4 regions of the uncultured Salinicola sp. genome follow, and region 2 is predicted to be linked to each of the others. Evidence: predicted binding sites of a transcription regulator. Region 2 holds the regulator's gene; each other region holds the start of a gene.
The links. The regulator LexA, encoded in region 2, represses DNA repair genes until DNA is damaged. The targets are predictions, from matches to a motif close to TACTGTNTANNTANACAGTA.
Positions count from the first base shown of each region.

Region 1 (7,144 bases), on a different contig from region 2:
TCTCCCCCGGGATGTCATCGGCCAGCATGCCGATCCTGAATTCACTTGTGGGGAGGAAGCTGCGACAATCCGGCCCGTCGAGAGACGTGTGCACGGGAAGCGGGTGAGAACCCCGCACTGCCCCCGCAACGGTAGTTGCGTCAGACACCACCAGGATGCGCCGCCAGGCCATCCAGCCACTGTGATCCACCGGATATCGATTCGAAAGAATCCGCTTCAAGGGAACGTCCGGAATCGTGGGAAGGCGTGTGTGTCGGATGACCCGAGGGTCGTCGCGCGAGAGTCCGGAGACCGGCGCGTTTCTCTTCACTGGTTGATGCGGAGGGCTCATCCAGTGGCGACCCTGCCTGCCCGAGCGAACCGACGCCTGTGGCGGGTCTCGTCACGTCCGTCCTCCCATTGCGTCTTGGTCAGGATTCAACGCCATCCCACCGTCCAAGTCACGGCGGTGCTCGGTGACGCCACGCAGTTGGGGATCACATCACATGCGTTACAACAAGAACGCCGTCGCCTCGGGTGTCGCGCTCGCGGTCGCCATGACCGCGCTGTCCGCCCACGCCCAGCAGGCGCCGGCTCAACGACAACAGCAGCTCGACGACGTCCAGGTCACCGCCAACCGCCTGCCGCAGTCGCAGACGGACGTCTTGGCCAGCACCACCATCATCGATCGTGCCGAGATCGAGTGCAGCCAGGCGGATAGCGTGGTCGAGCTGCTGCAGAACCGCGCCGGCATCGAGGTCGTGCAGACCGGAACGCCAGGCGGACTGACGACGCTGTTCATGCGTGGCAGCGAGTCCGATCACACGCTGGTGCTCGTGGATGGCGTGCGAGTGGCCTCGGCGGCCAGCGGCGGCGCCAGCCTGGAGTTCTTGCCGGTCGAGGCGATCGAGCGTATTGAGATCGTGCGCGGCCCGCGTGCTGCAACCTACGGCTCGGACGCCATCGGCGGCGTGATCCAGGTCTTCACTCGAAACGGCGGCGACGGCACGCATGGCTCTCTCGACCTCAGGGCTGGCGAACATGGCACTGCCAAGCAGAGTGCCTACGTCTCCACCGGAGACGCCGACACGCGTCTCAACGCGACGCTCTTCCATCGCGACAGCGACGGCTTCAACGCCACCGCTTCCGACACCAGCGGGGAGCGCGACGGCTTTCGCCGCGCGGGCGGACAGCTGGGTCTGGCCCACCGCTTCAACGATCGTGTCGACCTGAACCTGAGCGCGATGCGCGAAGACTTCGATGCCGACTACGACAGCTGCTCTTTCCCGGCTTCAGCAGACTGCAGAAGCGAAGGTTATCTCCAGACCTTCGGTGCGCAACTCGATGTCTCGCTCGATACCGACTGGGACATGATCCTCACCGGTGGTCACTTCGACGAGCAGCGCGACGAGCATCACGATGGCGTTCGCAACAGCACGATCGAGTCGCATCGCAATGAGGTCGGCCTCCAGCATCGCTTCAAGCGGCGCGATGGCGTTGACTCTCTCGGCGTCGATTACCGCGAGGAACGAATCGACTACGAGGACTACGCCGGCGGTTCGAGCTATCAGAAAGACAGCCGGGAGAACTACGGCATCTACGGCACGATGCAGCGGCGCTACGGTGACCACGAGCTCACGGGGTCCCTGCGCTACGACGACGACTCGCGCTTCGGCGACAAGACCACCGGCAACGTCGGCTACGCCTACCACCTGACCGCTGCCCAGCGTATCGGGCTGAGCTACGGTACCGCGTTCAAGGCACCAAACCTGATTGATCTTTATGGCCCTTACGGCACCAACCCTGACCTGGACGCCGAGACGTCCAAGACATGGGAAGCCTTCTGGGCCGTGGATCAGCAGGCGTGGAACGCCAGGGTGACGGCGTTCGAGAGCCGGATCGACGATCTGATCACTTACGACGAAGCCACTTTCGTTCCCTATAACGTCAACGAATCCAGGATTCGCGGCGTCGAGCTGAGTGGCGGCTGGGAGCATGGCGGTCTCGATCTTCGCGCCAGTCTCACCTATCAGGACCCGGAGAACCGCGAGACCGGCGAACGACTCCAGCGTCGTGCCCATCTCTTCGGGCGCCTGGATGCCGACTACGCCCTGGCGAGCTGGTCCGTCGGCGCCACCCTGCGCGCTGCAGGCGACCGTCGCGACGTGCAGTTCACGTCACCCTACGGCGACACCACCACGGCCGGCTACGGGGTGATCGATCTGCGTACCTCCTGGCAGGTCGCAGCGGATGTCGAGTTGATGGCCAAATTGGCCAATGCCCTCGACAAGGATTACCAACTGGCGAACGGTTACAACACCGACGACCGCTACCTGGAGGCTGGCGTGAAGCTCAGCTTCTGACTGCCTTTCGCATTCAGCGGCGCCGACTCCCCGGCGCCGCTGCCTCTTCCCTCTTCCCTCTTCCCTCTTCCCTCTTCCCTCTTCCCTCTTCCCTCTTTAAACAGCTTTCTCTCTCGTCGTTCCCAGTGATACTGTATATATAGACAGCTTTCACAGGAGTCGCTGGCATGACGTCTCCCTCCAGGCCTACCGCCCCATGAAAGGCCGCGGTGCGACCTACAATCCCGACAACCGTTTCCAGCCCACCCACAGCACCCGGGAAGACGACGGCTGGTGGCAGGAGGAGCTGCCGCCCCGGATCGCCACCCAGGTCCAGTTCGAGGCTCCCCGTACGGCGCTCTCCTGGAATCAATCGCCGGATCTGGGCTTCGATCGCTCGCTCAATCCCTATCGCGGCTGCGAGCACGGCTGCATCTACTGCTACGCCCGGCCCAGCCACGCCTACTGGGATCTCTCTCCCGGGATCGATTTCGAGAACCGACTGATCGCCAAGACCGGCATGGCGGACCGGCTCCGCGAGGAGCTGTGCAAGCCCGGCTACGCCTGCCGGCCCATCAATCTCTCCGGCAACACCGACTGCTATCAGCCGATCGAGGCCAAGCACGGTACGACGCGCTCGCTGCTGGAGCTGCTGCTGGCGTGTCGCCACCCGGTCACGCTGGTGACCAAGAGCGCACTGATCCTGCGCGACCGGGAACTGCTGGCCGAGATGGCCCGCCAGCGCCTGGTACGCGTCTTCGTCAGCCTCACCTCGCTCGACAACGAGTTGAAACGCACCCTGGAGCCGCGCACCGCCTCACCCGCGGCGCGCCTCAAGGTCATCAGGGACCTGCACCAGGCCGGAGTGCCGGTCGGCGTGCTGGTGGCGCCGGTGATACCCGCCATCAACGACAGCGAAATCGAGACGCTCCTGGCCCGGGCCGCCGATGCCGGCGCCCGAACCGCCAACTGGACGCTACTCCGCCTGCCGCGCGAGGTGGCGCCGCTGTTCGAGGCCTGGCTGGAGGAGCACTATCCGGAGCGCGCGGGCAAGGTGATGAGCCTGATTCGCCAATCCCGCGGGGGCCAAAGCAACGACAGCCGCTTCGGCCATCGCATGCGTGGCGACGGCCTGTTCGTGGACATGATCGGCCAACGCTTCCGCCGTGCCGCGAAGCGGCTGGGAATGGGACAACGGGCGGACATGGGGCTCGATACCACCCGCTTCCGTGCGCCTCACGCCCAGCAGGACCTGTTCGGCTGATTCTCGAGCATCGGCCACCACGCGGAGGACGCCCTTGGTTGGAATGTCCTCCCCGCGACTATCGCTTAAGATTCCTTTAAGTCTGGCTCGCGACCATGGCGGAACTCCGCTCGCGCGCTCCGCGACACGATCAATCGAGCCAGACCGGAACTGCCTGGGCCACACATCCTGCGAGACGGGTGATGTCGAGCGCCCAGGCAGCCGGTCAGCTCGCCAGGGAATTACCATCAATGCGCTCACCACTTCACTCCCCCCTGCTCTCGATCCTGATACCGGCCAAGGACGAGGCCGGCAATCTACCCGGCCTGCTCGACGAGATCGAGCGGGCGCTGGCCGATATCGACCACGAAGTGATCGTGGTCGACGACGCCTCGACCGACGGCACCTGGGATCTGCTGGAACGACGCGCGGCGCGGTCCCCCCGCCTGCGTCCGATGCGCCATGCGCTGAGTGCGGGGCAAAGCACCTCCGTCTGGCAGGCAGCCAGGGCCGCGCGAGGCGTCTGGCTCGGCATGCTCGACGGCGACGGCCAGAACGATCCGGCCGACCTGCCCAGGCTGTTCGAGCGCGCTCGGCGTGGAGATGTGGCGCTGGTCGCGGGTCATCGCATCAATCGTCGCGACGACTGGATCAAGCGCGTCTCGTCCAGGATCGCCAATCGCGTACGCTCGGCGTTGTTGAACGATGCCACGCCGGATACCGGTTGCGGATTGAAGGTGGTGCGTCGCGACGCCTTCGTGTCGCTCCCCTATTTCGATCATATGCACCGCTTCCTGCCGGCACTGATACGCGCCCAGGGCGGCAGGTGCGTCTCCGTCCCGGTCAACCATCGCCCACGGGGAGCCGGGGAATCGCACTACGGGCTGAACAACCGGCTGTGGGTCGGGCTGGTGGATATGGTCGGGGTGATGTGGTTGCGCCGACGTAGCCGGCTGCCGGCGGCCTGCGTCGAGCTGCCGGAGGCGATGACGACGCCGAGCGGCGATGCAACGGCCGGTCAACGGCGCCCCGATGGCGAGGAGGCGACATCATGAGCCAGGAGTGGGTATGGGTGACCATCGGCTTCATCGGGCAGGCCCTGTTTTCGGCCCGCTTCATCATCCAGTGGCTCGCCAGCGAGCGCGCCAGGCGCAGCATCATCCCCGTCGCCTTCTGGTTCTTCAGCCTCGGCGGCGGTGCCACGCTGCTGGCCTACGCGATCTACCGCCGCGACCCGGTGTTCATCGCCGGCCAGGGGGCCGGCCTGGTCATCTACGTGCGCAATCTGATGCTGATCCGGCGGGAAAAGCACCAGGCTAGCGTCCCGGAAACTCCCTCGAATTCCTGAACGAGACCTCGCTCATGCGGCGCTTCCTGTCCGATCCCTCGCAGGCCCACTATCGTCGTGCCTGGCTGCTGTTGCTGCTTTTCGCCATCGTGCTGCTGGGCCTCGGTATCGGCCTGCGCGACCCCTGGCCGGCCGATGAACCGCGTTTCGCGCTCAACGCGCTGGAGATGCTGCGCACCGGGCAGTTCTGGTTTCCGCACCGTGGCGGCGAGCTCTATCCCGACAAGCCGCCGCTGTTCATGTGGGCATCGGCGCTGAGCATCTGGCTGACCGGCTCCGTGCGCTGGGGTTTCCTGATTCCCACCACCCTCGCCAGCATCGGCACCCTGCTGTTGACGGTGGATCTGTGTCGTCGGCTGTACGGTCGGCGCATCGCGCTGATGTCGGGACTGGCGCTAGTGAGCGCGGTCCAGTTCGTGCTGCAGGCCAAGACCGCCCAGATCGACATGATGCTGACCTTCTGCACCACCCTCGCCACCTATGGCCTGCTGCGCCACGCACTGCTGGGGCCGGCCCGGCGCTGGTGGCTGGTGGGCTGGGTGGCAATGGGACTGGGCATCATCACCAAGGGCGTCGGTATCCTGCCATTGACGCTGCTCCCAGCCTGGCTGTGGATGACCTGTTCCGGACATTCCCGCCCAAGGGTCACACCCATCACGCTCAAGGATGCGGTCCGGGGCATCGCTGCCATGGTGCTGTGCATCGCCGCCTGGGCCGTGCCGATGATCGTCATGTCGACCTGGGGGGACGACCCTTCACTGGCGGCCTACCGGGACAACATCCTGTTCAAGCAGACCGGCCAGCGGTACGCCGACTCCTGGGCCCATCTCGAACCCTGGTACTACTATCTGGTGAGCGTACTGCCCTGGGCGTGGATGCCGTTGATCCTGGCGTTTCCGTGGGCACTGCCCGCCTGGTGGCGCCGGCTGCGGCGGTCCGATCCGCGAATCCTGCTGCCACTCAGTTCGGTCGTGCTGATCGTCACCTTCTTCTCCCTCTCGCCCGGCAAGCGCGGCGTCTACATGCTGCCGACCTTGCCCCTGCTGGTGTTGGCACTGGCTCCACTGCTGCCGGGGCTGGTCACCAGAAAGCGTCTGCACTGGCTGGGTTTCGGCCTGCTGGCGCTGCTGGGCGGTGTGCTGTTGGCCGCGGGTGTGCTCGGCGCCGCCGGCCTGCCCGCGCTGGCCAAGGTCGCCGAGCGTCACGCCGTGTCCCCGTGGAGCTGGTGGATCGTGATCGGTGCCATCGCGGCCGGACTGCTGGTCGTCCTGCGCCCTCGTCGCGGACTCTGGGCGCTGACCCTCTGGCTGGTGGTGTTCTGGGTGAGCTGGTCGACCTGGGGCTACGCGCTCCAGGATCACGCCCGCTCGCCACGTGACATGATGGCCCGGGTCGAGGCGATCACCGGCACCGACGCCTGGCTGGCGATGCCGGACTTCGACGAGGAGTTCCTGCTCCAGTCGCGCCAACCCAGTGTTCAATTCGGCGACAAGACGCCCGCTCGACAACAGTTTGTGCGCGCTTTTGCATGGCTGCAGCAGGAAGATGACCGCTGGATGTTGGCGATGAGGCGCCAGGCCGAGGACTACGCCTGCATCGACCGCGCGCGGATTCATGACATGGGCATTCAGAATGGGGACGACTGGTGGCTCGTCCCGGCAGCCGCGGTCGGTCGGTGCCAGGGCAATGCCGACGCGGCACCGCTATTCGTGGCGCCCACTACGCTGCCGGACGACACCGGCAGCGCGCCTCGCGTATGAGAAAAGCGACAGCGAGAATGCCATGACACGCTGCATCGTGACGGCGAATCAAACGACGGCGTCCAGCCAATCCAGCCGCACCGCCAGCCCGCCACCGTCGCGGTTGGCGAGAGAGAGGCTCAAGCGCTGGCGCTCGGCGATCTCGACGGCGATCGACAAGCCCAGACCGCTGCCGCTGATGCGCTGATCGGAGGCCCGCTGGAAGCGTTGAGTCACGGCTTCCAGCATCGATTCGGGGATTCCCGGTCCGGAGTCGGCGATGCTCAGCCACGGGCGCTGCTCGTCGATCCCCATGGTCACGACAACCCGACCGCCCGATGGGGTGTAGCGCAGTGCGTTGTCCATCAGGTTGCGGATCAGGATTCCCAGCTCGGTGGCGTTGCCCGTCACGCTGACGGGGTCGCCCTCGACGATCTCCAGTTCCTGCTGCTGGGATTCGGCCAGCGGCCACAGGTCGGCAGCCAGGTCCATC
Region 1 is NZ_CALFQK010000025.1:26,342-33,485, forward strand. Features, by position in the region: cobalamin riboswitch at 58-315, shown strand; gene Q0602_RS01870 (TonB-dependent receptor) at 486-2,342, shown strand; gene Q0602_RS01875 (PA0069 family radical SAM protein) at 2,539-3,585, shown strand; gene Q0602_RS01880 (glycosyltransferase family 2 protein) at 3,816-4,619, shown strand; gene Q0602_RS01885 (lipid-A-disaccharide synthase N-terminal domain-containing protein) at 4,616-4,912, shown strand; gene Q0602_RS01890 (glycosyltransferase family 39 protein) at 4,927-6,672, shown strand; gene Q0602_RS01895 (ATP-binding protein) at 6,721-7,144, opposite strand, start outside.
Region 1: the regulator LexA is predicted to act here: its motif matches at 2,472-2,491, upstream of Q0602_RS01875 (PA0069 family radical SAM protein).

Region 2 (7,144 bases):
GCAGGAAGATCACGAGCGCCAGAAAGAGGAAGCCGACAAGCAGAAGAAGTTGGCCGAGATTCGAGAGGCGATGAACAACGCTGGATTGTCGATGGATGATTTGGTCGGCGAACAGCCGCGCAAGCGTCGCGGTCGGCCGCCCAAGAACGCCAGCAAGAACTGAGGATATGCCACGGGCCCGGGGTGGCATGATGTAGAGACATTCCCGAGCAGGTATTCCCGGAAAAGCGCGTCCTGCCACTCGGCAGACGCGCTTTTCTGGTTTCTGTCTCTGACAGTTGATGCCCATCGAAGCCCATCGAAGCCCATCGAAGCCCATCGAAGAGAGTCATGGCCAGGGAAGAATCGATCATGCCAGGCGCGTGGACGACTCTCTCCCCGATCTCTTTTGCGCTAGGGGGCTGTGCGCACTTCGTACTCCGGCTGCGGATCGGCGGGCATCAGTTGCAGATGGATCTCCAGCGATGTGGGCAGGTGTTCGTGAAGCCACTCGCGTAGTGGCCCGAAGAGTTGCTGGCGGAGCTGGAGTAACGTCTCCGCCGTGATGGCGTCTATCCGCTCGTCCAGCCAGTCGGCCAGCGCGTCTTCATCCAGTGGAAGCGATATCTCGCTGTCCCACAACATCTGCCCGATGCGGGTCCAGCCGGTCTCGGTCGGCAAGACATTCAGCGCGATCGACAGCGACTTGGCGTGCCGGCGGGCCGACACCGGGTGCGAGCGCTCTCCGGGGCGCATCCTGGAAGCGATGAGCTGAGGCCTGAGATGGTGCGTGCTGCTGTGCGCCAGGGTCTCCGCATCCAGAGACAGCACGACACCATTCTTGACCAGTTGGGGAACGCGGATGCCCATGGCAGACGCCAAGTCACGGTGCGCTTGCTGATGGGAAGCCTCCCCATGGACCGGCAACAGCATCTTCGGTCGTAACCACCGGTAGAGTTGGCGCAGCTCTTCGCGGGCCGGGTGCCCCGAGGCGTGAAGCGCGGGATCGGTATGCTCGTCGTGGACATTGACGCCGAGACGCTTGAAACCGGCCTTGAGGCGTGCAATGGGACGTTCGTTACCCGGGATGGCGCGAGCCGAGAAGATGACATCGTCGTCAGCCAGCAGGTCGAGAGCGGGGTGCCGTCCCTGCGACATGCGAGACAGGGCCGAGCGGGGCTCTCCCTGGCTTCCGGTCGCGATGACAAGGACCTCTTCGGGATAGAGATACCCCAGGTCATGCGCCGGGACCCGGGGCGGAAAATCGTCGAGGTAGCCCAGTTGGGTGGCGATCGACACCATCCGTTCCATCGAGCGTCCCAGCAGCGCCACGCGGCGGTTGGTGCGTTCGGCGATCGCCCCCAGCGCCTTGATACGCGCGATATTGCTGGCGAAACAGCTGACCACGACGCGCCCCCGGCATGCCCGGATGACCGATTCCAGGGCCTCGGCGGCTTCCGTCTCGCTGCGGGAATGTCCTTCCACGTCGGCATTGGTCGAGTCGGCCACGACGAGGTCCACCGGCGCCAGCGCCTGGAACTGGGCGGCGGAGAAGGGCGCGCCGATGAGAGGGTGCTCATCCAGTTTCCAGTCGCCGGTATGCAGCACCTTGTAGCGCGGCGTGATGATGGAGAGAGCGCAACTTTCCGGTATCGAGTGAGTCACCGGCAGGAATGTCACCTCGAAAGGGCCGGTGGTCACTCGGTTGCCGGGCTGAATGGTCTGCAGGGCGTCGACCCTCAGGCCCTGTTCGGCGAACTTGGCCCGCAGCATCTCGATCGCCAGGGGCGTGGCGTAGACCGGGCAGTTCCAACGAGGCCATATCCAGGCCAGGGCACCGAGATGGTCCTCATGGCCATGGGTGATGAAGACCGCGGAGGGGACCATGGCGTTCGCTGACAAATGTTCGACATCGGGAATCTGGAGGGGCTGATCCGGCAGGTCCTGGCGAATCGTCATGCCGCAATCCACGGCGATCCAGTGACCCTCATGGCCGTAGAGCGACAGATTCATGCCGATTTCACCGCATCCTCCCAGTGGATGGAACAGCAGCGGGGGATAAGTACGAGGGCGGATCTGTGCGCGCGGACGGAACATCGGCATCCTTGTAGGAGGAAATCTCGTTCCACTATAAGTCATGCGTCTCGGCGCGCTCAAACGGGCGGCGACGCTGGTCGACGCTCGCGAGTGGGGTACAATGCGCAATCCATCGAGGCGCAGCGTCACCCGGCGCCGGGTCTGGAGCTGTCGCCGACCAACCCTTTCTTCCGGTCGCGGAGGCGCCATGACCGCGGGTCGTCGAGGTTCCGCTTTCGATGGCACGACGCCGAAGCGTCGGAGTTCGGGTCGGCAGCCGTGCCCAATGATCAGTTCGAGCGCTTTTTTTACATCCAGAGTTCTTTCAGAAAGCGCTCCCGCGTTAACAGAGTGTCCTCACAGTTATGTCGCACAACTATCGTCTCATCGTTTCCTGCCCCGACCGCGTCGGTATCGTCTCGCGAGTGTCGAGCTTCATCGCCTCCCAGGAAGGCTCGATCATCGAGGCCAACCAGCACTCCGACCTGGCTACCGGGCGCTTTTTCATGCGCTACGACATTCGCGCCAATGCGCTGAGCGCCCAGGACTTTCGAGTCGCCTTCGCGCCCATCGCCGAGGAGTTCGAGATGAACTGGCGGCTCAGCGACTCCGACCGGCGCCAGCGGGTCGTGGTCATGGTCTCCCGGGAGTCGCACTGTCTGGTCGACCTGCTCTATCGCTGGTCGGCCGGGGAGCTCGATTGCGACATTCCGTGCGTGATCTCCAACCATGACGACCTGCGCGCCATGGTGACCTGGTACGGGATCGACTTTCATCACGTGCCGGTGGATCCGAATGACAAGGCGTCGGCCTTTGCCGAGACCGAGCGCCTGATAACGGCGGCCGAAGCCGACAGCGTGGTATTGGCACGGTACATGCAGATTTTGCCGCCCGATCTCTGCCAGCGGTACGCAGGGCGGGTCATCAATATCCACCACAGCTTCCTGCCGTCGTTTGCCGGGGCCAAGCCTTACCACCAGGCGTTCGAGCGTGGCGTCAAGCTGATCGGTGCCACCTGCCACTATGTCACCGAAGAGCTCGATGCAGGGCCGATCATCGAGCAGGACATCCAGCGGGTATCCCATTGTCATACGCCGCAGGATCTGGTGCGCCTGGGGCGCGATGTGGAAAAGGCCGTGCTCGCCCGCGGGTTGCGATGGCACCTGCAGGATCGTGTACTCATTCACGGCAACAAGACCGTGGTGTTCTCCTGATTCGCAACATTTGATGTTCAGGGCGACGTCGGTTCGTCATCGTCGAACAGGCCCAGCTGGCGCTGCTCCTGCTCCGGCACCAGCCGTACGCCGACACCCAGGAGCCTGACGGGGCGTTCGCCTCGTCGCCATGCACTCTCCAGCAGCTCATGGAAGCGCGCATCGACGATGCCGCGGGCTCCCGTTTCCTGGGTCGTGCTGGAAAAGTCGTCGAAGCGGACCTTGACGAACTGCTTGGCGATGGCGGGATCGCCATGGCGGGCCATGCGCTCGTGCAGCTTCTCGATCAAGGGCTTCAATGCCGTATGGCAATCACTCAGGTGGGGCAGGTCCCGGTCATAGGTCGTCTCGACGCTGACGGACTTGCGTTCACGCGAGACATTGACCGGACGTTCGTCGATGCCGTGAGCCAGCTCGTGAAGACGGCGCCCGAACTTGCCGAAGTGGTCCAGCAGCTTGTCCATCGGCTGGGCCCGCAGATCGGCGCAACTGGCGATTCCGAGCGTGTCGAGTTTGGTGGCGGTCGCCGGGCCGACGCCGTGCAGTTTCCTGACCGGCAGGTCGGTGATGAACGACTCCATCTCCGTCGGCGGAATCACGAACAGGCCGTCGGGCTTGTCCCAGTCGCTGGCGATCTTGGCGAGAAACTTGTTGGGTGCGACGCCGACCGAGATGACGATGCCGGTTCTCGCCAGGGACTCCTCCTTGAGCCAGCGGGCCATCCAGGTGGCACTGCCCTGAAAGCGGGTGACTTCGGTCACGTCCAGGTAGGCTTCATCCAGTGAAAGCGGCTCGACCAGCGGCGTCAGTTCGTGAAAGATGGCCTGGATCTGCTGAGAGACGTCCCGGTATTTGTTGAAGTCGGGCGGTAGCAGCTTCAACTCGGGGCAGAGGCGCAGCGCGCGCGCCGTTGGCATGGCGGAATGGATGCCGAACTTCCGCGCCGGATAGTTACAGGTGGCGATGACCCCCCGTCGCTCGGCACTCCCGCCGATCGCCAGGGGCGTATGGGTCAACGAAGGGTCATCGCGCATCTCCACGGCGGCATAGAAGCAGTCGCAGTCGGCGTGCAGAATCTTGCGCATGGTGCCGGGGGAAAGCCTCAGTGGAGGCCGGAGCCGTTGCCGCCACGAATGACGCCCACGCCGAGCCCCTCGATCTCCAGATGCTGATGCTTCAGATCGAGCACGATCGGCTCGAAATCCGCGTTTTCGGCGATCAGCGTGACGCGGCTGCCCTGGCGCTGGAAGCGCTTGACGGTGACATCGTCCTCCAGCCTCGCCACGACGATCTGACCGTTGCGTATCTCCTGGGTGCGATGAACGGCAAGCAGATCGCCGTCGAAGATCCCGGCGTCCTTCATCGACAACCCCCGCACGCGCAGCAGATAGTCGGCGCTGGGCGTGAAGTAGTCGGCCGGCAGGGGGCAGTAACGGTCGATATGCTCGGTGGCCAGAATCGGGCTGCCCGCGGCGACGCTGCCGATGACCGGCAAGCCCTCGACACTGGCTTCGCCCGGTTCCGGTTCCTGGACGCCGGCTGGCAGCCGAATACCGCGGGAGGTGCCGGGTATCATGCGGATGACGCCTTTGCGGTCCAGCGCGCGCAGGTGTTCCTCGGCGGCATTGGGAGAGCGGAATCCCAGTGCGCGGGCGATCTCGGCTCGTGTCGGCGGATAGCCGAATTCGCCCATCGTCTTGACGATGAAATCGTAGACGTTCTGCTGTCGTGCGGTGAGCGGTCGCGCCATCGTTCTCTCCCGGGCCTTGAAGGTCATCAGGCGTTTGGGGCCTGATTGGATGGTCAGGCATTTATCCCGCTGATCATGGGTCGGATGGCATGGAGCCTGACCCCAGCTAGGCGTGTTCATGCATACAGGCTGGAATTGTATCCAGTCGTTCGCGATGAGGGAAGTCTTTCGGGCCCTGAGTTGGCAATCCCGCGCTCCAGGTCCGACGAAATGCTCGATTGTATGGCTCGTCCCGGAATGATTAGAATCATAATCGTTCTAAGTCGTTGTTCTCTGGCGCGAGGTATGACATGGCCCGACCCGACACCGTTACTCGTATTCTCGATACGGCGGAGGTCCTTTTTGCCGAAAAGGGTTTCGCTGAAACCTCGCTGCGCAACATCACGACTCGCGCCAAGGTCAATCTGGCGGCGGTGAATTATCATTTCGGCTCCAAGAAGGCCTTGATTCAGGCGGTCTTCGCCCGCTATCTCGATCCGTTCTCGGAGCGGCTGAACCTGGCGCTCGATGGACTGGAGGCGCGCTACCGGGAGACGCGAGTGCCGCTCGAGGTACTGTTGGAGCAGCTTGCCACCAGCGTCCTGGAGGTGCCTGCCGAGCGCAATAGCCTCAAGGTCTTCATGAAGCTGCTGGGATTGGCCTACACCCAGGCTCAGGGGCATCTGCGCCGCTACATTCAGGAGCACTACGGGGACACCTTCCACCGCTTCGTCGCCTGCCTGCGCCGGGCGACGCCGGACCTGCCGGACGCCGAACGATTCTGGCGACTGCACTTCATGCTGGGTACCGTGGTCTTCACCCTGTCCGGCCTGGATGCACTGAGAGACATCGCCGACAGCGAGTATCAGGAGCACATGTCGGTCAGAGAGCTGATCCGTCACCTCCGTCCCGTCGTGGTCGCCGGCATGCAGGCGCCATTACCCGCTGCCCTGGAGACGGCCGGCTCGGCGGTAGAGTGAGGTGACCGCCGGCATCGTTCCGCCTCTGTCATGGCAACCCGCTGTCGTCTAGAATCGGGCGCTCAATGGTCTCAGGTGTTAGCTATGACTCAACCTCTCGGCCCGGTCATGCTGGATGTCGAAGGCATCCGGTTACGTGACGAGGAGCGCCAACTGATTTCGCGCGCGGAGGTCGGTGGCGTCCTGCTGTTTGCCAGGAACACGCCGGATGTCGCCACGACCCAGGCGTTGATCGGTCAGATTCGCGAGTGTCGCCCCGACATTCTGGTCGCGATCGACCAGGAAGGCGGTCGGGTGCAGCGATTGAAGGAGGGGGTGACACCAATTCCCCCCATGGCGGTGTTGGGCCGCCATTTCGCGGAGTCTCCCGAGGCGGCCCTGACGTTGACTCAGGATGCGGGCTGGCTGTTGGGCATGGAGATGGCGGCTTGCGGTTTCGATCTGAGCTTCGCGCCCGTGCTGGATCTCGACGACGACCAGTCGCCCGCCATCGGTTCGCGAAGCTTCTCGCCGGACCCGGAGGTGACCACCGCGCTGGCCGGGGCGTTCATCGACGGGCTCCACGACGCGGGCATGGTGGCGATCGGCAAGCATTTTCCCGGCCACGGCGGGGCGCGGCAGGACTCCCATTTCGGGATTGCCGAGGATCCGCGCAGCCTGGCGGAGTTGCGTGAACGCGACCTGGTGCCTTTCGCCAGGCTGGCGGGCAAGCTGGATGGCGTCATGCCGGCTCACGTCATCTACTCCGCGTTCGACGAGCGGCCGGCCGGTTTCTCTCCCAGCTGGCTCGGCATGCTGCGCGAGGAACTCGGCTTCAAGGGGGCCATCTTCTCGGACGACCTGACCATGGCGGCGGCGCATGCGGCCGGGTCGCCCCGCGAACGGGCCGAAGCCGCCTGGGCAGCCGGTTGCGACATGGCCGTCGTCTGCAATGCGCCCGAGGCCGCGCGCGAGATCGTCGCGGCCTGTGAAGGCCGCCAGGCTCCGCGTGTCGCCAAGCTGCGCTATGCGCGCGCTCGTCCCACTCTGGCGTCGCTCGCCGCCATCTCCCGCTGGCGGCGCACGCACGCGCGTCTCGAGGCGCTCAACGAGGCCGAGTGACGGGCAGGGCACGCTGTTTTCCCGCGACGGCTGCGGTGATCCTGGCCGTCGCTCTCTTCATGGTG
Region 2 is NZ_CALFQK010000209.1:19,565-26,708, reverse strand. Features, by position in the region: gene Q0602_RS24265 (H-NS family nucleoid-associated regulatory protein) at 1-163, shown strand, start outside; gene Q0602_RS24260 (ribonuclease J) at 394-2,076, opposite strand; gene purU (formyltetrahydrofolate deformylase) at 2,421-3,269, shown strand; gene dinB (DNA polymerase IV) at 3,287-4,354, opposite strand; gene lexA (transcriptional repressor LexA) at 4,372-5,019, opposite strand; gene Q0602_RS24240 (TetR/AcrR family transcriptional regulator) at 5,310-5,978, shown strand; gene nagZ (beta-N-acetylhexosaminidase) at 6,063-7,079, shown strand.

Region 3 (7,144 bases), on a different contig from region 2:
TGTGGCAGAGCGTCTACGACAACGATCCCGCGGAGCGCTGGCTGCGTTCGCGGATCCAGATGATGTTCTCCGACAGCGATGACTGAGTGAGCGTCGGGCGGGGCCGGTGACCTCTCGCCGAGGGTATCCTCTCGCTTGACTTCGCCAGTGAAGATCAGAATCATTCGCGCCTGCGGTTCGCCGTCGATCATCGGCGCCGTCTCTCTCGTTCGACGCCCGACAAGCGCTTCCGACCTGGCTGTTGCCGCGAAATACGGCGGCGAGTGCGTCATGCTTGCGGCGAACAACGAACCCCATCGCCGGCTACGGAACCCGAATGGAACTACTGCGCGTCGTCTTTCGTCACTATCGCTGGCCGTTCATCGGCGTCATGCTGCTCAGCCTTCTGAGCGCGGCGCTGGGGATCGGCGTCATCGCCTTCATCAACCACTACCTGATCGTCACCGATCCGGGTGGCGGTGAAATCAGTGCGGTCACCGCCCTGCTGCCGTTCATCGGGCTGGTGGCACTGCTGCTGGCGGTGACGCTGGGGTCGCAGCTGGCGTTGACGACCCTGGGGCACCACTTCGTCTACCGCCTGCGCGGCCGGCTGATCAAGCGCATCCTCGACACCGATATCGAACGTCTCGAGCAGCTCGGCAGCGCCCATCTGCTGTCGTGCCTCTCCAGCGACATCCGCAACGTGACCATCGCCTTCGTGCGCCTGCCGGAACTCGTCCAGGGGATCGTCATCACGCTGGCCTCCGTCGGCTATCTGTTCTGGCTATCGCCGCCGCTGCTGCTGGTGACCGCCATCTGGATCGCCGTGACCATGCTGGTCGGGTGGTGGCTGGTCTCGAAGGTCTACCACCATATTCGGATCACCCGCGCCACCGACAGCCGGCTCTACCAGGACTACGAGACGATCATCCACGGCCGCAAGGAGCTGGCGCTCAATCGCGATCGCGCCCGTCACCTGCTCGAAGAGGTTTACGACGCCGACGCCCGAACCTACCGGGATCACATCATTCGCGCCGATACCTATCACCTGAGCGCCGGCAACTGGACCAACATCATGATGCTCGGCGCCATCGGCGTGGTGTTCTTCCTCGCCAATGGCCTGGGCTGGTCCAACACGGCCGTCGCCGCGACATTCTCGCTGACGCTGCTGTTCCTGCGCTCGCCGCTGATCCAGGCCGTCGGCGCGACGCCGACGCTGATCACCGCGCAGGTGTCGTTCGACAAGCTGCGGGAACTGGCGCTGGCGGAGTACCGCGAGGCGTTCGACCTGGTCGAGACGCACAGCGAGTGGCAGGTGCTCGAGATGCGCGACATCCGCTATCGCTACCCGGCCAGGGCGGGGCGGGACGGATTCGCCGTCGGGCCGATCAACCTGCGCCTGGAACGTGGCGAACAGGTCTACCTGATCGGCGGCAACGGCAGCGGCAAGTCGACGCTGGCCAAGCTGCTGACCGGGCTCTATCGACCTCACTCCGGGGAGATCCGCATCGACGACGAGGTCATCGGCGAGTCGGACTGGCACCGTTACCGCCAGCGCTTCTCGGCGGTCTATACCGACTTCCATCAGTTCGACCGGTTGATGGGGCCTCGTGGCGGCAGTGCCGATCCCGCCTTGCTGGACAACTGGCTGCAGACCCTGCAACTGGCGAAGAAGCTACAGCTCGACGACGGCAAGGTGCTCGATACCGAACTCTCCCAGGGGCAACGCAAGCGCCTCGCGCTGTTGATGGCGCTGGTCGAACAGCGCCAGATCCTGCTGCTCGACGAGTGGGCCGCGGACCAGGACCCGCAGTTCCGGCGCGCTTTCTACCGTGAACTGATGCCGCGTTTCCGGGAACTGGGCATCACCGTCTTCGCCATCAGCCACGACGACCACTATTTCGCCCACGCCGACCGGCTGCTGGAGATGCGCGATGGTCATCTGCGCGAGCTGACCGGCGACGAGCGCGAGCTGGCCAGCCGAGATGCGGTGGCGCGGATCGGCACCTCCTGACTGGCCGCGCGGTGTCGCTCGCCGTCTAGCGCTCGTCGTCCGGCGATGGCTGGGGGAGGGCGGACCTGCCGCCCGGGAGCGCCTTGCCCTTGCGCCGGCCCACGCTGCTCTCCTGGGCCAGGCGTTGCCCGCCATGGCGCGTCCTGGCCTCCAACGCCGGAATCAGGTCGCCCTCGCTGAGATGGCGCCAGAACCGCTGCGGCATGTGCTGGGTCATCACCCTGTGATTGAGGCGTGCGGGATTGAAGGTGCTGACGAAATAGGTTCGCCACAGGGCGTGCTCCTCGTCGGCGTTGGCGCGCTCGGCGGCCGTCCGGGCCTCTTCGGTCCAGGTCGTCGGGCAGGGAGCGCGATAGTCCAGCGCCGAGCCATCCCAGCACACGCCACCCTGGGGCGTGGCGATGATCCAGCGTGAACCGTCCATGCGGTCGGCAAAGTGCTCCGCGCCCAGGTCGAGCACGTCATGGGCGGGCTCGAACCACGCCACGTAGCGTTCACCCCGGGCATCGTCGCGGCGATGGAAGCGCAGGAACGCGTGCATGTGATGCGCTTCCCGCTTGACCGCGTGCCAGCGCTGATGCAGCACGCGGCCATCCCTGTCGGCGGGATGCATGGCCGCGGCGTCGCCCTGGGCCCATCGCCACAACACCCGGTACAGCAATGGCCAGCGCGGCTGGTCGTGGCCGTCCTCACGATAGCGCGCGGCGTTGCCCAGCAGCGTCAGCTGGTCACGACCGATCCGGATCGCTGCCGGCGTGGAGCCTGGCAACCTCGGCGGCGGCTCCAGCGAGGAGAAGAGGTCGTCATGGCCGTCGTTGCCGTCGTGCCAGGTCACACTGGCCGGCGGCATCCCGGCATGGAGCAGTCGGCGCGCCTGGGCGCGCCACTCGTCGAAATCGTTGGCCCAGGCAGCGCAGGACGGCGTGAGCGGCGAGGCATTGGGCATGGCGGTATCTCCTGCGGAAGGCGGCGCTACCACAGCGCCATCTGCGCCGGCTGGGGTTGGGTCAGGCTCTGGCGCAGGCGAGTGCTGTCGCGCTGGGCATCGGCGGGGCGGTAGTCCTGGGTCACCACGAAGGGCCGCAGGGTCTCCAGGCGACACCGCAGCGCCACCAGGTCCTGATAGCGGATGCGCCGCAGCCGGCGCAGATCGACCAGCCGCTGGACGCTGCGCAGACCGATGCCCGGAATGCGGGCGATCATCGCCGGCTCGGCGCGGTTGAGGTCCACCGGAAAATCGTCGCGGTGGGCCAGCGCCCAGGCCAGCTTGGGATCGATCTCCAGGTCCAGGTTGCCCGGTGCATTCAGCAACTCCTCGGCCTGGAAGCCGTAGCCACGGATCAGGAAGTCGGCCTGGTAGAGCCGGTGCTCGCGCAGCAACGGCGGCGCGGCCTGGGGCAGCCCTGCGGGGCGCTCGGGAATCGGGCTGAACGCCGAGTAGTAGACGCGCTTGAGGCGAAAGTCGCGATAGAGGTGCTGGGCGGACTGGAGGATGGTGCGATCATCGGTGGCATCGGCACCGACGATCATCTGCGTGCTCTGGCCGCCGGGCGCGTAGCGTGGCGCCATGCGCTTGGGGTTGGCGCTGCGCGGCAGGCGCTTCGCGTCCCTCTCGGCAGCGTCGTTGGCGGCATCGATGCGCTGGCGCATGTGGCCCATGGCCGAGTGGATGGTGCCGAGCTCCTTTTCCGGAGCCAGCGTCTTCAGGCTGGTCAACGTCGGCAGCTCGATGTTCGCGCTGAGCCGGTCGGCGTAGCGCCCGGCTTCCTCGAGCAGCTTGGGGTCCGCTTCCGGAATCGCCTTGAGATGAATGTAGCCCCGGAACTGATGCGTCTCGCGCAGCAGCCTCGCCACCTGGATCAGTTGCTCCATGGTGTAGTCGCTGGAGCGAATGATCCCTGAGCTCAGGAATAGCCCGCTGATGGTGTTGCGACGGTAGAACGACAGCGTCAGCCGGACGACCTCCTCCGGCGTGAAGCGCGCCCGCGGCACGTTGCTCGAGCGCCGGTTGACGCAGTACTGGCAGTCGAACAGGCAGAAGTTGGTCAGCAACACCTTGAGCAGCGACACGCAGCGCCCGTCCGGGGTGAAGCTATGACAGATCCCCATGCCGTTCGACGAACCGAGCCCCGTCTTGCCGCGGGACGAGCGCTGGGGCGCGCCGCTGCTGGCGCAGGAGGCATCGTACTTGGCGGCATCGGCGAGGATGGAGAGCTTGTCGATCAGTTCCATGCGGCAATCCTGTGGCCTGTCTCGAATACTGTCTGGATATACAGTATTCGAGAACGCCGGGATCGACAAGGTGGATCGCCCGAATCCGAGGCTGGCGTCGGGGCCCGAATGGTCGAAGCGGTCAGCCTGGGTGGGCTATCCGTCCCTCGATCCACGCCCTGACTTCGGGGTAGGGTCGCTGCTCGTGGACGCCGAACCCGTTCAACTGCCGCGCCTTGAGCGGCGTGAACACCGGCATCGACAGCCCGCACAGGAAATGGGCGATGCGCTGCGCGCCGGGCGACGTCCCGAGCTGTTCGCGGTGGCGTTCGATGAACGGCCCGGCCTGGCGGGTGAAGTCGGCATCGGTCAGCTCGGGCAACGGCGGCGCTCCCGGCAGACGCGCGACATGGCCGTGGCAGACCGAACAATGGCCGCAGCCTCGGGCGGCTTGAACAGGCTGGCCGCAGCCTTGGGCGGCCTGGACTGAGTGTCCGCAGCTTCGGGCAGTCTGAACGGTCTGGCCGCGGCTGCGGTCCGCCGGGGCGTCATCGTGCTCGAACCGCGTGTCGCCGAAGTAGGCGGCGAGCCGTCGGGTCAGGCAGGTGTCCGATTCGAACAGGTCCAGCATGGCCTGGAGGCGGTCGATCTCCGCCTGCTCCCGGGCTTGGCTCTCCGCCAGCAGTCGGTCGGTCAGGGCGTCGATGTCGAATTGGGGCTGGCGCACCTCGTAGACGTCGGTCATGCGTTTGCCTTCCAGCACCACCCAGCCCTTGTCCTGGAAGTACTCCAGCGCGGCGATGACCCTCGCGCGCGAGGCGTCGAGTCCCGCCGCTTCGCCGGCCCGATGGAGTCGCTCGAAATCCACCGTGCCCCAGGTCTTGGCGATGGCGATGTTGTCGACGAGCAGGCGTACGAAGTCGGCGCGCTCGCCCTCGAAGCGCGCGACCAGGTTGGCGGTCTCGTCGAGATAGCGCAGTCGGTACTCGGCCAGGTAGGCGAAGCGGGGCACGATGACGCCATGCATCTCGAGCCGTACCAGCAGCGTCTTCAACGGCAGCAGCCGGACGTTGCTGTCGCGGGAGAGCGTATTGAGCAGCACCGGCCACTGGCGCGTTGGCTGCCGGCCGGCGTCGGCGATCTCGCTCAGCACGTGGCGGATACCCTCCCGCTCCGGCGTGTCGCCATAGACGAAGTTCTCGAGCACGCGCAGGCCGTCGCGACCGGCCAGCATCAGGCAGCGCGACGGCTTGCCGTCACGCCCGGCGCGCCCGATCTCCTGGCTGTAGTTCTCGATCGACTTGGGCAGGTCGTAGTGAATGACGTTGCGGATATCGCCCTTGTCGATCCCCATGCCGAAGGCGATGGTGGCGACGATGCAGGGAATCTCGCCGTCCATGAAGCCCTGCTGGATCCGGTCCCGGGTCTCGCTGTCGAGGCCGGCGTGATAGGCGCGGGCCGAAAGGCCCCGGCTCGCCAGCGCCCCGGCCACCGACTCGGCGGTCTGCTGCAACGTGACGTAGACGATGGTGGGCGCTTCTCGGCCAGGCTGCTGCTGCGGGACGAGCCAGTCGACCAGCGCCGGCAGGCGGCGTTCGCTCTCTACCGGCTGCACCAGCAGCTCCAGGTTGTCGCGATAAAAGCCGGTGGTGACGACATCCTCCTCGGCGATGGCGAACTTGGCGCGCATGTCGTCGATTACCGCGGGCGTGGCGGTGGCGGTCAGCAGCAGCGCCTGGGGGATGCCGAATTCGCGCTGGTAATCCGGCAGCTTCAGATAGTCGGGCCGGAAATTGTGACCCCACTCGGAGATGCAGTGCGCCTCGTCGATCACCAGCAGCGAGATCGCCACCTGACGCAGGAAGTGGCGAAAGCGCTCGTTCTTGAGCCGCTCCACCGACACCATCAGGATCTTCAGCTCGCCGCTGCGGGCGCGCTCCATGATCTCGCGGGCGGTGTCGCGATCCTGGGTCGAATCGAGGCTCGCGGCCGCCACCCCGTGGCGCTGGAGAAAGGTCAACTGATCCTGCATCAAGGCCAGCAGCGGCGAGACCACCAGGGTGAGATACGGCAGGTGAAGCGCCGGAAGCTGATAGCAGAGTGACTTGCCGGCGCCGGTGGCGAAGATCGCCGCGGTGGAGCGACCGGCGATGACGCGCTCGACGACGGCCTCCTGGCCGCCGCGAAAGGCCGGGAAGCCGAATACGTCGAGCAGGGTCTCGCGGGCGCTTTCGATATTCGCCTGGGTCATGTTCTCTCCTGGGGCCACGGCGCGGTCGTATCCAGCGAACGGTCCTCGGCCGACTCCTCGGTGGGCGGTTCGGTTTGGTGTGGCGTCAATGCCGGCTGGGCGTGCCGCGACGAGCGATAGCTGACGCCGTGACGCAGGCGCGGCGCCTCCGGGCCGCTGTGCAGCGCGGTGACCCGATCGATGATGGCGCGGTCGGCCAGGGTCAACCGATCCAGCATGCGCAGATGTTGCAGCCAGTTGGGCACCAGGAAGACCTCCTGCCACAGGTCGCGATCGACGACATCCCGATAGAGCGACCAGCGCTTGGCGCCGTTGCGCAGCCGTAGCCGGCGAAGCGGGCGCACCGCGCGGGCGAATTCCCGCAGGTGGTCACCGTCGATGCGGTACTCGACGGTCACCATCACCGAGCCCCGCGCTGGGTCGAACTCGAAATCGGGGCGATCGGTGTGGGCTTCCGGTGCCTCGACCAGATCGCCGGCGTCCAGGTTCGGCAGCCTGGAGGGAAGCAGCAGCAGCGCCGAGACGATCAGCAGGGTGCCGGCCAGCATCAGCGCCATCTGCACCCCCAGCCCGTCGGCCAGTTGCCCCCACAGCAGCGAGCCCAGGGTCAGCCCGGCGTAGAGGGCGGTCTGGTACAGTGCCAGCGCGCGCGCCTTGACCCAGTCCGGCACCAGGATCTGTACCGAGGA
Region 3 is NZ_CALFQK010000182.1:1,157-8,300, forward strand. Features, by position in the region: gene Q0602_RS21890 (LysR family transcriptional regulator) at 1-86, shown strand, start outside; gene Q0602_RS21895 (multidrug ABC transporter permease/ATP-binding protein) at 317-1,993, shown strand; gene Q0602_RS21900 (TIGR03915 family putative DNA repair protein) at 2,019-2,939, opposite strand; gene Q0602_RS21905 (putative DNA modification/repair radical SAM protein) at 2,966-4,225, opposite strand; gene Q0602_RS21910 (ATP-dependent DNA helicase RecQ) at 4,347-6,455, opposite strand; gene Q0602_RS21915 (MFS transporter) at 6,452-7,144, opposite strand, start outside.
Region 3: the regulator LexA is predicted to act here: its motif matches at 4,252-4,271, upstream of Q0602_RS21905 (putative DNA modification/repair radical SAM protein).

Region 4 (7,144 bases), on a different contig from region 2:
GTCCGTCTTTCACTATCGTTGCGTGGATTGATCATACCCGACACGAGACGCTACTGCGAAGAGCGACCATGGCCGACGAAAACCAAGAATTGCGTAAGGCGGGGCTGAAGGTCACTCTGCCGCGCGTCAAGATTCTGCAGATCCTCGAAGCGACTCGTAAGGAAGAAGAGCTCCACATGAGCGCCGAGGACGTCTACAAGGCCTTGCTGGAGTCTGGAGAAGATGTCGGGTTGGCGACGGTCTATCGCGTATTGACTCAATTCGAAGCGGCAGGACTGGTCGTCCGCCACAATTTCGACGGCGGCCACGCGGTCTTCGAGATGTCCCAGGAAGAGCACCATGATCACATGGTGGATCTCGAGTCCGGCGAGATCGTCGAGTTCTACGACGAAGAGATCGAGCGTCGCCAGCGCGAGATCGTCGAGGAGCACGGCTACGAGCTGGTCGAGCACGCGCTGGTACTGTACGTTCGCCCCCGCGGCTCCAAGGCGACACGCCAGGATGGCATCAAGAAGTAATCTCCACGTCGCCGGTGGAAACACGACAGAACATCAAAACGCCGACCCTTGGGTCGGCGTTTTTCGTATGTCTCCCCCCGCTGCGGCTCGACGCTCCGGCCCCTGATTCTCGTGGGACGGTCCGTATCAGTGTGCCGAGCTCTGACTGGCCGCCAGCATCTCGCGGGCATGGGCCAGCGTCCGGTTGGAGAGCTTTACGCCTCCCAGCATCCGCGCCAGCTCGCGTACCCGCCCGGCCTCGTCCAACTGGGACATCAGGGTGCGGGTCGTATCGTCGCTGGAGTGCTTCTCGATATGCAGGTGCTGGTGCGCCTGCGCGGCGACCTGCGGCAGGTGGGTGACGGTCATGACCTGGGCATCGCTGCCCAGCCGGCGCAGTAACTGCCCGACGATCTCGGCGGTAGCGCCGGAGATGCCGACGTCGACCTCGTCGAAGACCAGCGTCGCCAAGGTGCTGTGGCTCGCGGCCACGACCTGAATCGCCAGGCTGACGCGGGAGAGTTCGCCGCCCGAGGCGACCTTGGCCAGCGGGCGGGTCGGCTGGCCCGGGTTGGCGCTGATCTGGAGGCTGACCCGATCCAGCCCGTGGGGCTGGGGCGTCTCCAGCGGCGTGACCTCGACGGCGAAGCGCGCCTTGTCCATTCCCAGGAACGCCAGTTGCTCCTGAACCTGCCGGGCGAAAACCTTGGCGGCACGCTGCCGCGTTTCGCTGATCTCCCTGGCGCTATCACGGTATTGCTGGCGCAGTTCGTCGAGCCGGCTCCTCAGCGTCTCGAGATCCTCGTCACCGCCGTCGAGCGCCTCCAGCTCCTGCCGCAGCCGGCGATGCAGCTCGCTCAGCTCCTCCGGCATGACGTGATGCTTGCGCGCAATACGATGGACCTCGCCGAGTCGCTCCTCGACCCAGGCCAGCCGCTGCGGATCGAGCTCGGTCGACTCGACGAAATGATGCAGCTCGCGGGCCGCCTCCTCGAGCTGGATCTGGGCATCATTGAGCATGCCGAGCGCGTCCGCCAGGCTACCGCGGTCGCTTCCCGGTACCCGCGAGAGCCGTTGGGTCGCCTGTGAAAGCAGCGTCAATGCGCCACTTTCGTCATGGTCGCAGCTATCCGCCGCGAACTGCGCCTCGCGCAGGCTCTCCTCGAGATGGGCCAGCGTCTCCTGCTCCTGTTCCAGGCTGGCGAGTTCGTCGGCCTGGAGATCGAGCTGATCCAGCTCCTCGACCTGATAGCGCAGCAGTTGGCGCTTGGCCTGGCGCTCCTCGTCGTTCTCGCTGCGTTCGCGATACTTCCGGCGCAGCGCATGCCATTGGCGATGCAGGTCGCCAAGCTCGGCGACCGCCTTGTGATGACCGGCGGCGTCGTCGAGCAGGCGACGGTGCGTGTCCTCGCTGAGCAGAGCCTGGTGCGCATGCTGGCTATGCACGTCGATCAGGCACTCTCCCAGTTCACGCAGGTCGGCGATGGTGCAGGGCTGGCCGTTGATCCACGCCTTGGAGCGTCCGCTGGCGGTAACGACGCGGCGAAGAAGACAGTCGTCCGTCGCGAGTTCGCGGGCGGCCAACCAGGCCTTGGCGTCCTCCCGCTCCGCGATATCGAAACGCGCGCTCAGATCGGCGCGGTCGGCGCCGTGGCGTACGCCGCCGGCGTCGGCCCGCTCGCCCAGGCAGAGGCCCAGCGCGCCGAGCAGGATCGACTTGCCGGCACCGGTCTCGCCGGTGATGGCGGTCATGCCGGCCTGGAACTCCAGATCCAGCGTGTCGACGATGGCGAAGTCACGAATGGCGAGTTGGATCAGCATGCAGCCTCCCTGGGGCGATGGCGGCGATACGGTAGCGGATGATGGACGATCGACCGCACGGGCTTCTGGTTGTTTATACAGTAGTCGAAAATGGCCTTCAACGGCTGTCGTGCAGGTGTGGTGGCGAAACGCTTGAGATCTGAATCGATAGCCCCATATAGGCAGACAACTTCCGACGCTTGTCGAATCCGCGTCACGCTTGTCGAGTAACTGTCACAACACCTTGCCAGGAGAGATTCATGGCTAGAGATCCGCAAAACCCCGTAGACGAAGAACTCGAGCGCGCCGAACGCGACGGCGAGCCGCAGCACCAGTCCACCAACGAGGCGTTGGACGGTGATCTGGAGCAGTTCGCGGAGTCGCTCGAACACGAGGCGGATGACATCGAGGGGGAGGCCAACCCCGAGGCCGAGGTCCTGGCCGCCAGGGTCGAGGAGCTCGAGCAGGCGCTGGCGGACGCCAAGGATCAGTCGATGCGCGCCGCTGCCGAGGCGCAGAACGCGCGCCGCCGCGCCGAGCAGGATGCCGACAAGGCGAAGAAGTTCGCGCTCGAGAAGTTCGTCAAGGAGCTGCTGCCGGTGGTCGACAGCCTGGAGAAAGGGCTGGAAAGCATGCAGGAGGTCGACGAAACGCACCGCGAAGGCGTCTCCATGACGCTCAGGATGCAGCTCGACGCGCTGAGCAAGTTCGGTGTCGAGCAGCTCGATCCCCAGGGCGAGCCGTTCGATCCGCAGTTCCACGAAGCCATGACCATGGTTCCCAATCCGGAACTGGAACCCAATACCGTGATGGACGTCATGCAGAAGGGCTACACCCTCAACGGCCGATTGATCCGGCCGGCGATGGTCGTGGTCAGCAAGGCGGCGGGGTAAGAGGGCTGGGCGCCGTGGCCGGGCCGATACTGCAACTCAATGTCGGCGGGGACTTGAAAGGCGCCGGCCAGCCCCCACATAGCAAGCAATCGCGCAGCAAGCGCCGTCATCCAAACGAATTGAGTCGTTAACGAATAGTTAGAGGTGAGGAATTATGGGACGCATCATTGGCATCGACCTGGGTACGACCAACTCCTGTGTCGCCGTACTCGATGGTGACAAGACTCGTGTGATCGAAAACGCCGAAGGTGGCCGCACGACGCCTTCCATCATCGCTTACACCGACGACGGCGAAACGCTGGTCGGTCAGGCGGCCAAGCGTCAGGCGGTCACCAACCCGACCAATACGCTGTACGCCATCAAGCGTCTGGTCGGTCGCAAGTTCAAGGACGATGTCGTCCAGAAAGACATCAAGATGGTGCCTTACGAGATCGTCGAAGCCGACAACGGCGACGCCTGGGTCAAGGTCAACGACAACAAGTTGGCACCGCCCCAGGTCAGCGCCGAAGTGCTGAAGAAAATGAAGAAGACCGCCGAGGACTATCTCGGTGAAGAAGTGACCGAAGCGGTCATCACCGTGCCGGCCTACTTCAACGACTCCCAGCGCCAGGCGACCAAGGACGCCGGCCGCATTGCCGGTCTCGAGGTCAAGCGCATCATCAACGAGCCGACCGCAGCCGCGCTGGCCTACGGCATGGACCGTTCCACCGGCGACCGCACCATCGCGGTCTACGACCTGGGCGGCGGGACCTTCGACATCTCGATCATCGAAGTGGCCGACGTCGATGGCGAGAAGCAGTTCGAGGTGCTGGCCACCAACGGTGACACCTTCCTGGGTGGCGAGGACTTCGACCTCAAGCTGATCGACTATCTCGTCCAGCAGTTCAAGAGCGATTCCGGCATCGATCTGTCCGGCGACAGCCTCGCCATGCAGCGTCTGAAGGAAGCCGCCGAGAAGGCCAAGATCGAGCTCTCTTCCGCGCAGCAGACCGAAGTCAATCTGCCCTACATCACGGCGGACAACACCGGTCCCAAGCACCTGGCGATCAAGGTCACTCGCGCCAAGCTGGAATCACTGGTCGAGGATCTGGTCCAGCGTTCGCTTGGCCCGTGCAAGACCGCCATGGAAGACGCCGGTCTCTCCAACAGCGAGATCCACGACGTGATCCTGGTCGGCGGCCAGACCCGCATGCCGATGGTGCAGCAGAAGGTCGCCGAGTTCTTCGGCAAGGAAGCGCGCAAGGACGTCAACCCGGACGAAGCCGTGGCCATGGGCGCCGCGATTCAGGGCGGCGTGCTCGGCGGTGACGTCAAGGACGTGCTGCTGCTCGACGTCACGCCGCTGACGCTGGGCATCGAGACGCTGGGTGGCGTGATGACGCCGCTGATCGAGAAGAACACCACGATCCCGACCAAGAAGACCCAGACCTTCTCGACCGCCGAAGACAACCAGACGGCCGTGACCATTCACGCGCTGCAGGGTGAGCGCAAGCAGGCCGGTCAGAACAAGTCGCTGGGTCGCTTCGACCTCGCCGACATTCCGCCGGCGCCGCGCGGCGTGCCGCAGATCGAGGTCGCCTTCGACCTGGACGCCAACGGTATCCTCCACATCACGGCCAAGGACAAGGCGACCGGCAAGGAACAGTCGATCGTCATCAAGTCCTCCAGCGGTCTCTCCGACGAGGAGATCGACCAGATGGTCAAGGATGCCGAGGCCCACGAGGCCGAGGACAAGAAGTTCGAGGAGCTGGTGGCCCTGCGCAACCAGGCCGACGGCATGATCCACGCCTCGCGCAAGACGCTCGAAGAGGCCGGCGACAAGGTCGATGCCGACGAGAAGAGCAAGATCGAGACCGCCATTGGCGAGCTCGAGGAAGCGCTCAAGGGCGACGACAAGGATGCCATCCAGGCCAAGCTGGATGCCCTGACCGAAGCTTCCGGCAACCTGGCTCAGAAGATGTATGCCGAGCAGGGCGAAGGCGCCGAGGCCGAAGGCCAGCCGGCCGACGACGCCCAGGCCAGCGGCAAGAAGAAAGAGGATGACGTGGTTGACGCCGAGTTCGAAGAAGTCAACGACGATCAGAAAAAGCAATAACCACGACGTCTGACGCCGTGTGATCGGCAGCAGCGCGGGAGCTCGGACGACTCCCGCGTTGCTGTTTGCACGGCACCGACACGGAGGCGGACTCAGTAATGTCCCAACGTGACTATTACGAAGTATTGGGCGTCGACAAGGGCGCCGACGGCAAGGACATCAAGAAAGCCTATCGTCGGCTGGCGCAGAAGTACCATCCGGATCGCAATCCGGACGATCAGCAGGCGGCGGAGAAGTTCCGCGAGGTCTCCGATGCCTACGACGTGCTCTCCGACGACCAGAAACGCGCGGCCTACGACCAGTTCGGTCATGCCGGCGTCGACGGCCAGGGCGGCGGATTCGGCGGCGGCGGTTTCGGCGGTGCCGGAGCCGGCGGCTTCAGCGATATCTTCGGCGATGTCTTCGGTGACATCTTCGGGGGGGGCGGCGGTCGCCGCAATCCCAACGCGCCGCAACGCGGCAGCGACCTGCGCTACAACCTCGAGCTCGACCTCGAGAATGCGGTGTTCGGCACCACCGTCGACATTCGCGTGCCGCGCCACGTCGAGTGCGGGCACTGCGACGGCAGTGGCGCCGAGCCGGGGTCGAGCAAGGAGACCTGCCCGACCTGCCACGGCCAGGGCCAGGTACGGATGCAGCAGGGTTTCTTCGCCGTCCAGCAGACCTGCCCGACCTGTCACGGCAGCGGCCAGAGCATCAAGGTGCCTTGCCGCAAGTGCCATGGCGAAGGTCGCGTTCGCGAGACCCGTACGCTGTCGGTGAAGATTCCGGCGGGTGTCGATACCGGCGACCGCATTCGGCTCAATGCCGAAGGCGAATCCGGGCTCAACGGCGGCCCGGCGGGGGATCTCTACGTTCAGGTCGAGATCAAGCCACACCCGATCTTCGAGCGCGATGGCCGCCATCTGCATTGCGAAGTGCCGATCAACTTCGTCGACGCGGCGCTGGGTGGCGAACTCGAGGTGCCGACGCTGGAAGGACGGGTCAAGCTCAAGATCCCGCCCGAGACCCAGACCGGCAAGCTGTTCCGGCTGCGCGGCAAGGGCGTCAAGCCCGTGCGCGGCGGCCCGGCGGGCGATCTGCTCTGCAAGGTGGTGACCGAAACGCCGGTCAACCTCAACGAAGAGCAGAAGGATCTGCTGCGCAAGTTCCAGGACAGCCTGGGCAGCGCCAGTCGCCACTCGCCCAAGAAAGAGGGCTGGTTCGACGGCGTGAAGCGCTTCTTCGAGGATATGAAGCCCTGACGTCGTCGCCGTTCAGTTGATGAAGCCCCGCCCGGTTCGCCGTGGCGGGGCTTTGTCTTTAGGGTGGGGCGCGCTACAGTCGAAAGGTTCATCTTGGAGGCGTGATCGTCATGGACCTGTTGGCTTTCATCCTGGCCGCATTGGGCTTCGCCTACTTGCCCGGTCCGGCCATGCTCTATACCGCCGCGCAGACGCTGGGGCGCGGCAAGCGCGCCGGCTGGTTCGCGGTACTGGGCGTGCACCTTGGCTGCTACGTGCATGTGGTGGCGGCGACGCTGGGACTGGCGGCGCTGTTCGCGGCGGTGCCACCGGCCTACGTGGCGATGAAGGTGATTGGCGGGATTTATCTGCTCTGGGCGGGCGTACGGCTGTGGCGTCAGGGCCTGGGTGAAGCGCCGCAGCTCGAATCACGCGCCTCCGCACGGCGAGTGCTGCGTGACAGTTTCCTGGTCGAGGTGCTCAATCCCAAGACCGCGCTGTTCTTCGTCGCCTTCCTGCCGCAGTTCGTGCAGCCCCAGGCCGATCTCGCCATGACTTGGCAACTGCTCGGTCTGGGCGTGGTCACCAACCTGATCTTCTCCTCTGCCGACGTCGTCACCGTACTACTGGCCGCAC
Region 4 is NZ_CALFQK010000196.1:142-7,285, reverse strand. Features, by position in the region: gene fur (ferric iron uptake transcriptional regulator) at 69-518, shown strand; gene recN (DNA repair protein RecN) at 645-2,318, opposite strand; gene grpE (nucleotide exchange factor GrpE) at 2,558-3,190, shown strand; gene dnaK (molecular chaperone DnaK) at 3,345-5,285, shown strand; gene dnaJ (molecular chaperone DnaJ) at 5,384-6,529, shown strand; gene Q0602_RS23055 (LysE family translocator) at 6,640-7,144, shown strand, end outside.
Region 4: the regulator LexA is predicted to act here: its motif matches at 2,382-2,401, upstream of recN (DNA repair protein RecN).